Regions from separate parts of the Rhizobium sp. C104 genome, predicted to be linked through region 4. Evidence: riboswitches for the same ligand, from Rfam matches in the RefSeq annotation. Region 4 holds a riboswitch; each other region holds the start of a gene.
The links. A riboswitch is a leader RNA that binds a small molecule or an ion and turns the genes downstream of it on or off. The one in region 4 is predicted to bind cobalamin.
Positions count from the first base shown of each region.

Region 1: another riboswitch for cobalamin. It lies ahead of MF410_RS05400 (ABC transporter substrate-binding protein); the one in region 4 lies ahead of MF410_RS23210 (CbtB domain-containing protein).
Region 2: another riboswitch for cobalamin. It lies ahead of cobU (bifunctional adenosylcobinamide kinase/adenosylcobinamide-phosphate guanylyltransferase); the one in region 4 lies ahead of MF410_RS23210 (CbtB domain-containing protein).
Region 3: another riboswitch for cobalamin. It lies ahead of bluB (5,6-dimethylbenzimidazole synthase); the one in region 4 lies ahead of MF410_RS23210 (CbtB domain-containing protein).

Region 1 is NZ_CP092348.1:867,699-869,894, reverse strand. It holds gene MF410_RS05405 (iron ABC transporter permease) at 1-162, opposite strand, end outside; gene MF410_RS05400 (ABC transporter substrate-binding protein) at 159-1,175, opposite strand; cobalamin riboswitch at 1,348-1,603, opposite strand; gene blh (bifunctional sulfur transferase/dioxygenase Blh) at 1,850-2,196, opposite strand, start outside.
Region 2 is NZ_CP092348.1:1,006,673-1,008,868, reverse strand. It holds gene cobW (cobalamin biosynthesis protein CobW) at 1-234, opposite strand, end outside; partial or broken gene cobU (bifunctional adenosylcobinamide kinase/adenosylcobinamide-phosphate guanylyltransferase) at 239-762, opposite strand; cobalamin riboswitch at 1,046-1,439, opposite strand; gene MF410_RS06150 (chloride channel protein) at 1,719-2,196, shown strand, end outside.
Region 3 is NZ_CP092348.1:1,151,433-1,153,628, reverse strand. It holds gene MF410_RS06870 (DUF2865 domain-containing protein) at 1-681, shown strand, start outside; gene bluB (5,6-dimethylbenzimidazole synthase) at 685-1,374, opposite strand; cobalamin riboswitch at 1,416-1,603, opposite strand; gene MF410_RS06860 (MFS transporter) at 1,774-2,196, shown strand, end outside.
Region 4 is NZ_CP092348.1:4,509,116-4,511,311, reverse strand. It holds gene MF410_RS23215 (CbtA family protein) at 1-543, opposite strand, end outside; gene MF410_RS23210 (CbtB domain-containing protein) at 556-765, opposite strand; adenosylcobalamin (AdoCbl) riboswitch at 778-920, opposite strand; gene MF410_RS23205 (histidine phosphatase family protein) at 997-1,551, shown strand; gene MF410_RS23200 (bifunctional diguanylate cyclase/phosphodiesterase) at 1,953-2,196, shown strand, end outside.

The DNA of each region.
Region 1 (2,196 bases), 900 kb from region 4:
GAACAGCCGGTTGGAGACGGCCTCCGCCGTTGTCGCCAGCGGGATCGCGATCTCGCCGATCGAAACGGCAAGGCTGATCATCAGTCCGAGAAGGAGAAGGGCTGAAATGGTGAGCGCGGCGAGCGCCCACCATCCTTGTTTCCTGACCGACGCTGCCTTCACTGCGAGAGGCCGAAGGATTTGATGCCGTTCGCCAAGGTCTCGATGCCGTCGATCGTGCGGATCGTTGGGTTCATCGATTGCGCGTCCATCATCACGAAGTGCCTGTTCCTGACGGCATCGAGTTCCTTGGTCACGGGGTCGTTCTCGAGAAAATCGATCTTGACCTTCGGATCGTCGGCGGCGTAGCGGCGCCGGTCCATGGTGGCGAGCACGATGACGGCCGGGTTCGCCTGGGCGATGGTTTCCCAGCCGACCAGCGGCCATTCCTCCTCGGTGGTGACGACATTCCTGGCGCCGATCGCCTTCAGTATATAGGCAGGCGCGCTGTTCTTGCCCGCAATGAAGGCGTCGCCGTTGACTTCCTTGCTGGAGAACCAGAAGACGATGGGCAGGCTCTTGCCCGATGCGGCTGATATCGAGGCGACGGCATCCGCCTCGCGCTTCTTCAGCTCGGAAATCAGCGCATCGCCGCGCTCCTTCACGTCGAAGATCTCTGAGAGTTCGGCGATTTCGCGATAGATCAGCGCCATCGTGAACAGCTCCTTGCGCACACCGTCGCCGCCATCGGTGTTGACCTTGGCGACGCAATCGGCCGGCGAAAGATAGGTATTGATCCCGAGATCCTGAAACTGCTCCCGCTTGCCGACGGAGCCCTGCGCGCCGACATGCCATTCGAACTCGGCCGCCACCAGGTCGGGCTCCTGTCCGACGACGGATTCGAAGCTCGGATCATTGTCGGCGAGACGCTTTATCCTGCTGTTCGCCGCGGCATATTGCGGCAGCACGGGACCGACCCAGACGGCCGTGCCGGCGATCTTGTCGGCAAGGCCGAGCGAGAAAAGAATTTCGGTCATTCCCTGGCCGATCGAAACGATCTTCGACGGCGCCTTCTGGAAAGTCACCTGCTCACCGCAATTGGTGATGGTCAAAGGATATTGGGTGGCAGCAAGGCTCGGTGCCGCAAGGCCGATCAGCCCGAAGGCAAATGTCATGGTGGCGAGAATCTGGCGCATGAAAAACCTCGATTGAAGGAAAAAGCACGGTTATGCCGCACGCGCGGCCGAAGGCACGCTGACGCGCGCGCTAGCCGCAGGAGGCCCAATCGAGACGGATGCATGCCGAAATTCGGCGAAGGTTCAGAAGGTCAATCATGTCTGTTCCTTATCCGGGCATCCCCGCCCGGTTGATTGGATCGTGATTGACGGCAGGTCTCCTGGCTTGCGGATATAAGTCGTTCATCCGCCTTCCCGCGATATATCGCAGTGGCAGGGCCATAAGCCCTTCAGAGATGGCCAGTCGCTGGCCACAGCTGAGATGATCGACAATCCGCTTACAGTTGCGGGGGCAGCCACGGTCTCGGTCCCTACTGGGTCGTCCTCACCGTGTTCCCTATTAATCCCCTTGGAGTCATCTTCAGGGAACCGTCACCGCCAGTTACGTCGCCCGCCCGCACGACGTCAATCATTATTGCGGAAGATTGGGTTTGGTGGGCGAAATATGGAGACGGAACGTCGGAGCGCTGTTGGCCGGTATGATGCCAGCATTCTCATCCCCAGGATGGAGTCTCTTAAGCATCCTACTATTCCCGCTGTCGTGGGCGCGGCATCCACCAACCTCCCTCATGCTGAGGTGCGCAGCCCGAACGGGCGAAGCCTCGAAGCACGCCGCAACGCTGCTCCCTGCGTTCCTACAACGCATCCAGCGGAATCTTCAGATACCGTCGCCCGTTCGCCTCCGGTTCGGGCAACCGCCCGCCGCGGATGTTGACCTGCAGCGCATGCAGCATCAGCTTCGGTTTCGGCAGCGTGCGGTCGCGCGCCTGGCGCAGCGCCACGAAGCCGGCTTCGTCGATGCCTGATATATGCGGATTGGCGCGCTTCTGGGCGGCTACCGTGCTTTCCCAGCGCGGGTGACGGCCGCCAGGCTGATAGTCGTGGCCGGAAAAGAGCCGGGTCTCCTCGGGCAGCGACAGGATCGCCTGGATCGAGTGCCAGAGAGCGCTGGCGCTGCCGCCGGGAAAATCCGTGCGCGCCG
Region 2 (2,196 bases), 1.0 Mb from region 4:
GGCGACGGTGCAGCAGATGCAGCCATTAGTCAGTTCGATGATGTCGTCCTCGCTGCAGTTCTCCGCACCGCAGCCCTTCAGCACCTCGCCGTCGACACCGAGATCGCCGAATTCATTGATGATCAGCGCGATCTTTTTACCGCCGGCATTGGTAAGCAGGTTGCGGATCATCGTCGTCTTGCCGGCGCCGAGGAAACCGGTGATGACGGTTGCGGGAATCTTCTGTTGATTCATGGATTTAACCCTTCATTTTCAGCGGCAGGCCTGCCGCGATGAATAGACTTCGGCGGCCTTTGCCGCGATCAGCTGGTGGAGACGGCCGGCATGATCGCGAAAATCCCGCGCCATGCGATTGTCCGGCACGATGCCGAGGCCGATCTCGTTTGACACGAAAACGAGCCGCGCCTTTGCCCGCGGCAAATAATCGGCGAGCGCCAAAAAATCCGCCGCCATATCGCGCTCCTCCATCATCAGATTGGTGACCCAGAGCGTCAGGCAGTCGATCAGCACGACCCGGCCCTCGCCGTCGATGGCGGCGAGCCTGCCGACGAGATGGAGCGGTTCCTCATGCGTCGTCCATGACGGGCCGCGATCGGCTCTGTGCTGGGCAATCCGCGACTGCATCTCCTCGTCCCACGCCCGGCCGGTCGCGACGTAGTGACGATCGAGGCCGGTTGCAACGACGAGGTTTTCGGCAAACCGGGATTTGCCGGAGCGTGCGCCGCCGAGGATGAAAATGGCATTGGAGAGAGCGGTCGTCATGCGCAGACGGCCTGCTGGGAGAATGCGACACCCCACCACGCTCCCTCATTCCTGTGCCTGTCACAGGAATCCAGGCACGGCGCGTCCGCGCCGTGAATGACTCTCATTCGGGAAGTAAGTCTCTCGCGCCCAAGGACTTGGTCGCACTGGATTCCTGTGACGGGCACAGGAATGAGGGAGGAGAGGGAAATGCGCTCCAGTACCCCACGAGGCAACGCCGAATTCAATCGTTCAGCCAAAACAACCTCCGTGCTGGCAGCGGGTCTCTTGCCCAGGATTGGGCTTTTCGCCCGGCACGAATGGCAGGTCTCCTGGCTCGCGGTTGTCGGCCGCGATCGGGGCGGACCGGAAACCGGTCGCCCCTGATCGTGCCAGCGGATCTGCCTCGCCTTCCCGGCTGCATTGGTGAAGAGGTGGACGATTCGTAGAAATAGAGGCGTCCGACCCCGGTTGATCACCATGCATGTCCAGTGGCTTTTCCGGCATGTCGCCCGTCACGCCCGCCTGCATGATTGCAAGCGGGCAGGAAGGGCTCGATGCCGGATGGAAGACCCTGACCGCTCTACAGTCGCGGGGTCGGCTGTGATGAAGGCGCCCGGTGTGGGTCCGCCCCGTCACATTCCCTTTTCATCCGGAAGGCGTAACGCCGATCCGGAACCATCCGTTATATCCGAGGATGGCCAGATGACCATCCGCGTGGGATGGTCTGGCGACCATCCGTTGAGGGATGGTTAGGCAAGCTCAGGAGTGAAGTCAACCGGCCTTGGCGGTCGGCCGTGGGCGGCAAGGCAGGCACGCTCATCCAAACACGACTTACTCGACCAGGAATATCGTCATTTATCAGAGGCTTACGTCATAAATATTTGACGCGCCCGCCGGCTTTTCGCCGCAATTGCGCTGCAAGCGGACTGCGCCATCGCCCTTGACCGGGCCTCTTCCTGCCTAGTTGTCTTGCCATGCTTATGAAATTGGATCGGCGCCGGTTCCGAGCGCTGCGTGTTTTCTTCGATCCGGGGCGGCTGCGGGCGCTGACCCGCCGCAGCGAAGTCGGTCTGTCTCTGGCGGGCGCTGTCGTCGGCATTGCCTCCGGTCTTGCCGTGACCGGCATGAGCTTCGTGTCCAATGAACTGCATCAGTTGGTCTTCGGTATCGCCGACAGCGAAAGGTTGAGCTCGTCGGTGATCGACGACAAGCTGCTGCTGCTCACCGCCCCGATCATCGGCGGCATCCTGCTCGGCCTGTTGCTCTTCATTTTGGCCAAACGCCGCAAGAAGCCGATGGTCGACCCGATCGAGGCCAATGCGCTGCATGGCGGCCGCCTGTCCTTGACTGACAGCATTATCGTCGCCGTGCAGAACCTGATCTCCAACGGGTTCGGCGCCTCCGTCGGCCTGGAGGCCGGCTATACCCAGCTTGCCGCAGGGCTCGCCTCGA
Region 3 (2,196 bases), 1.2 Mb from region 4:
AGCGAGAACTTCTATGCGCCTTCCGAGCGCAATGCCAACGACCCTGCCCCGAGCGTCGAGGAGCAGGCGATGCGTTCGGACACTTTCATTCCGCTCGGCGGCAAAGAGGCCGATCCGCGCTACGGCCTGCCGCGGGCCGATATGCTGTCGCCGGTCAGCACCATCTGCGTGCGCAGCTGTGACGGCGGCTTCTTCCCGATCAGTTCAAACACCACCTCGGTCGATTTCGGCCGCGACGCCCAGACCTGCGCCAAGATGTGCCCCGGCATCGAAACCCAGCTTTTCTATCGCGACGTGACGAGCACGGAAGCCTCGAACATGATCTCGGTCGCAACCGGCACGCCCTACAGCGCCATGAAGAACGCCTTCGCTTACAAAAGCCGCGCGCCCGGCGAGAAAAACGCCTGTGCCTGCAATCTCACCGCCTATTACGACGAGATGCGCGGCAAGCAGGCGATAAGCCAGCCGCCGCCACAGGGCTCGATCACCACCATCCGCACCAATCCGCCGGCGAAGGATACAGCGGCCGCCGCCGCGCCGCAGCCATCGGTTCCAGAGCGTCCCTACGACCCCACGCAGAACAAGGTCCGCCAGGTCGGCCCGCAATTCCTCGCCGGCGACCAGGGCTCGATCGACCTTGCCAATCCTGCCGCACCTGGCCCGCAGCCGCAGCAGCAGTGATCGCTACCTCTCGTTCCTTCCCCAGCCATCGTGGAAGACGAGTTCCTCAAGCGGTAGCCGCTGCCGCCAGCCTTTGACCGAGAGTTCCGGCTGGTCGTAGAGCCGGTCGACGAAACCGGCGCAGAGCCAGGCAACCGCTTCGATATGCTCGGGGATGCCGAGAATGGTCTTCAGGTCGGCTTCGTGAAAGATGCTGACCCAGCCAATGCCGATCCCTTCGGCGCGGGCCGCCAGCCAGAGATTCTGGATGGCGCAGACTGTCGAATAGCTGTCCATTCGCGGATTGTGCGTGCGCCCCAGCACCACGCTGCCGCTGCGGGTGGGATCGCAGGTTACGCAGATACCGAGCGGCGCCTCCACGATGCCTTCCAGCTTGAGGGAGCGATAGACCTGCCGCCGCTCGCCCTCAAACATCAATGCCGCTTCCTCGTTGGCCTTGGCAAAGGCATCGCGGATGCGCGCTCGCACCGTTGGACTTCTCACCAGAATGAAATTCCACGGCTGCATGAAGCCGACGGAGGGTGCGTGGTGCGCGGCGGTCAGCAGCCGTTCCACCACGTCGTCGGGCAAGGGCTCGGGCAGGAACTGGCTGCGAACGTCGCGCCGCGTCATGATCGCGTGATAGACGGCCTCGCGTTCGGCCAAGGAAAAACCGGACGCCACGGACAGGGCATCCTCATCAAAGGGTCGCATCGTCAAATCCCCAACAACGCAACCGCCCGCCGTCCGCGCGGGTTGGGTCTATCTTGCCAGGCCGGTCTTCTGACTTGGCGTCATCCGTCTGCCGCAGCCTTCCCGGCGAAAGCCAGTGGCATGATAAAGCGGCAAACGTCGGCCTTACAGCGTTGGGCACGTTTCGGTCTCGCACCGAATTCCCGATTCTCCCGCTTGAAAAGCGGGCACCTGACGGCGCATCTATTTCAGCAAACCGGCCCTGCGGCAAGCGGCCTCATGCCGCATTCACCCGTATGTGACATCGATCGCGTGGACAGGTGTGCATCGCTGCCGTAGAACCGAACAGATCCTAACCGACGCCTGTGGCGCCGCAATTTTCCTCTTTGCACCCAGTTGCCCGTGCCCCGCCTGACACCCATGATCCTTGCGGTCGCCCTGTTCATGGAACAGATGGATTCGACCGTCATCGCCACCAGCCTGCCGGCGATCGCAGCCGATCTCGGCACCTCGCCGATCGCGCTGAAGCTTGCCGTCACCAGCTATCTCGTGGCATTGGCGATCTTCATCCCGATCAGCGGCTGGATGTCGGATCGTTTCGGCGCGCGCAACATCTTCCGTATGGCGATCTTCGTCTTCATGATCGGCTCAGTCGCCTGCGCCTTTTCCAATTCGATTGCGGCCTTCGTCGTCGCGCGGCTGATCCAGGGCGCCGGCGGCTCGATGATGACGCCGGTCAGCCGTCTGCTGCTGGTCCGGGGAACGCCGCGCCACGAACTCGTCGATGCCATGGCCTGGCTGACCATCCCCGCGCTGATCGGCCCGATCATGGGGCCGCCGATC
Region 4 (2,196 bases):
GATGAAGACGAGATAGGCGATGCCGGCAATGATCGCGCCGTTCCAGAGGCCGAAACGCTCGGAAAGACGGCGCGACAGCGCCACCGCGGCAATCAGCGCGGCGAGCGAGACGACAATCATCAGGAAGAACAGCTCGGTCCTGACGCCGATCGTATCGGCATTGCCGACCGCCGGCGGGTTGGCCGGATATTTGATAGCGGGAACGAGCACGATCGCCACGTAGGCGAAAATGGCGATGACCGCCGAGGTGCCGCGCGCCGAAAGATTGCTGACGCGGCCGTGCACGAAAGCAAAAGCGAGCGCGAAAAGCCCGCCGACGGCGATGCTGTAAGCCATGACGCCGGTGAAAAGGCCGAGACCGGCCTGGGTGGCCCGGCTGACGATTTCAGGTTCGGCAGCTTCGCCGGCCGCCTGGGCGCTCGCCTCCTCGAAAGCGATCGCCGCATCGACCAGCGGCTCGCCGAAGACATGGGCGAAAGCGAAAACGAGGATGCCACCGAGCAGCCCCGCGAGCATGCCGCGAAGGAGAAGGTTTCCAACCATGTCAATATCTCCCTAGTGGCAGGGAAAGCCAAGGAGATGGCGGGCGTCATGCACGAATTCGTGCACATACATGCCGTTGAACAGCGCCATCGCGCCTTCCTCGGTGCCAACGAAATAGATGGCGATAAGCATCAGCAGGCCGCCGAAGATCGCCCAGGGCAGGATTTCGCCGACGGGGATCGGGGCCGGCGCCGCGGCGGGCGCGAAAGTGGTGTCAGACATGTATTCCTCCGGAATGACGCGTTCAGTCGAAAGAGTGTTTGTGCGGTAAGGTCTGACTTCCAGCGTGAAAAAGCTTCAACACGCTGGTCACAGTGGCGCGACCGCGCCGGATTTCCACCGGCTTCCAAACCCGCAACAACACGGTTATATCTGCTCGCCGAAGAGACTGTCAACGAAACTTCACGAGCCGGCAAAGGGCCGTCCCACTGCACCCCGGGAGATCGGAAGACTGTGAATACGCGCCTCACCTGGATCTGCCACGGCGCGACGACGGCGAGCCGCAAGACGCTGTTCCCACTTGACGAACCGCTGGAAGGCAAGGCGGCGGAAGACGCCGGCCGGATGGCTGCCCCACCCCGCGCCGACCGTATCGCCACCAGCCCCGCTTTGCGCGCCCGCCAGACCGCTGACGCGCTCCGCCTCGAAGCCCGGATAGATCAGGCGCTGCGTGACTGCGACCATGGCCGCTGGGCCGGCAGGTCGATCACAACGATCGAGGCCGAAGAGCCGGAGAACCTCGTGGCCTGGATGAGCGATCCGGAAGCGGCCCCGCATGGTGGCGAAAGCCTTCTTGATCTCAGAACACGCGTCGCCGGCTGGATGGACGGTGAATCCGCCCTCGGCGGCCATGTGATTGCCATCAGCCACGCGGCCGTGATCCGGGCGGCGGTCGCCCATGTGCTTCAGGCGCCGCACTCCTCCTTCTGGCGGAGCGATATCGAGCCGCTCGCCATCGTTTGCATGACCAGCAATGGCAGCCGCTGGTCTCTGCGCTTTCCGTATTAGCGGCTCCTCATTTTATCCAGCCTTACACAAGCAAATCGCGTCATCTCTATTGAACCGGGTTTGACCGGGACTACTTCCTTTCCCAAGGAGATGGAAGAATGACATATGATTGGAGTGGGGAGCGCACGCGTCGTCTGCGTTTGATGCGTGTCGCCACAATCACGGTTCTGGTCGGTCTCATCGTCAGCGTTCCGCTGCTGATCGTCACCGCCTGAAGCACGAGAAAAGGCGAGCGATGCACCAGCACGCTCGCCTTCGTTCTTTCCCGTCCCGGCTCAGCATCCTCAGTCCCTCAACGGTGCAGCAACAGGCTGCCGCCTCCAAAAATTCGCCTTCTGGTTTCAACGAACATTTCAGACTTTCATGATAGTTCGGCAGATGGTGGAGATGGAGAAGGCCACATGCCGGTGTTTTTCCAGAGCAGGGCCGGAAGGCAATGCGTATCGATCGTCGGGCTTGGGATAACTCTCTGGCTCCTCGGCGCGCTTTTGCAGCTTGACGACAGCCTTGTCTTCTTCATGACCGGTTTCGGCGAATACGGCGCCGACAAACTCGTTCTGGCGCTTGGCATCGCCGGCGCCATGAGCTTCATCTATTCGGTGCTGCGCATCGCCGACCTGCGCAAGGAAACGGAACTGCGCGCCG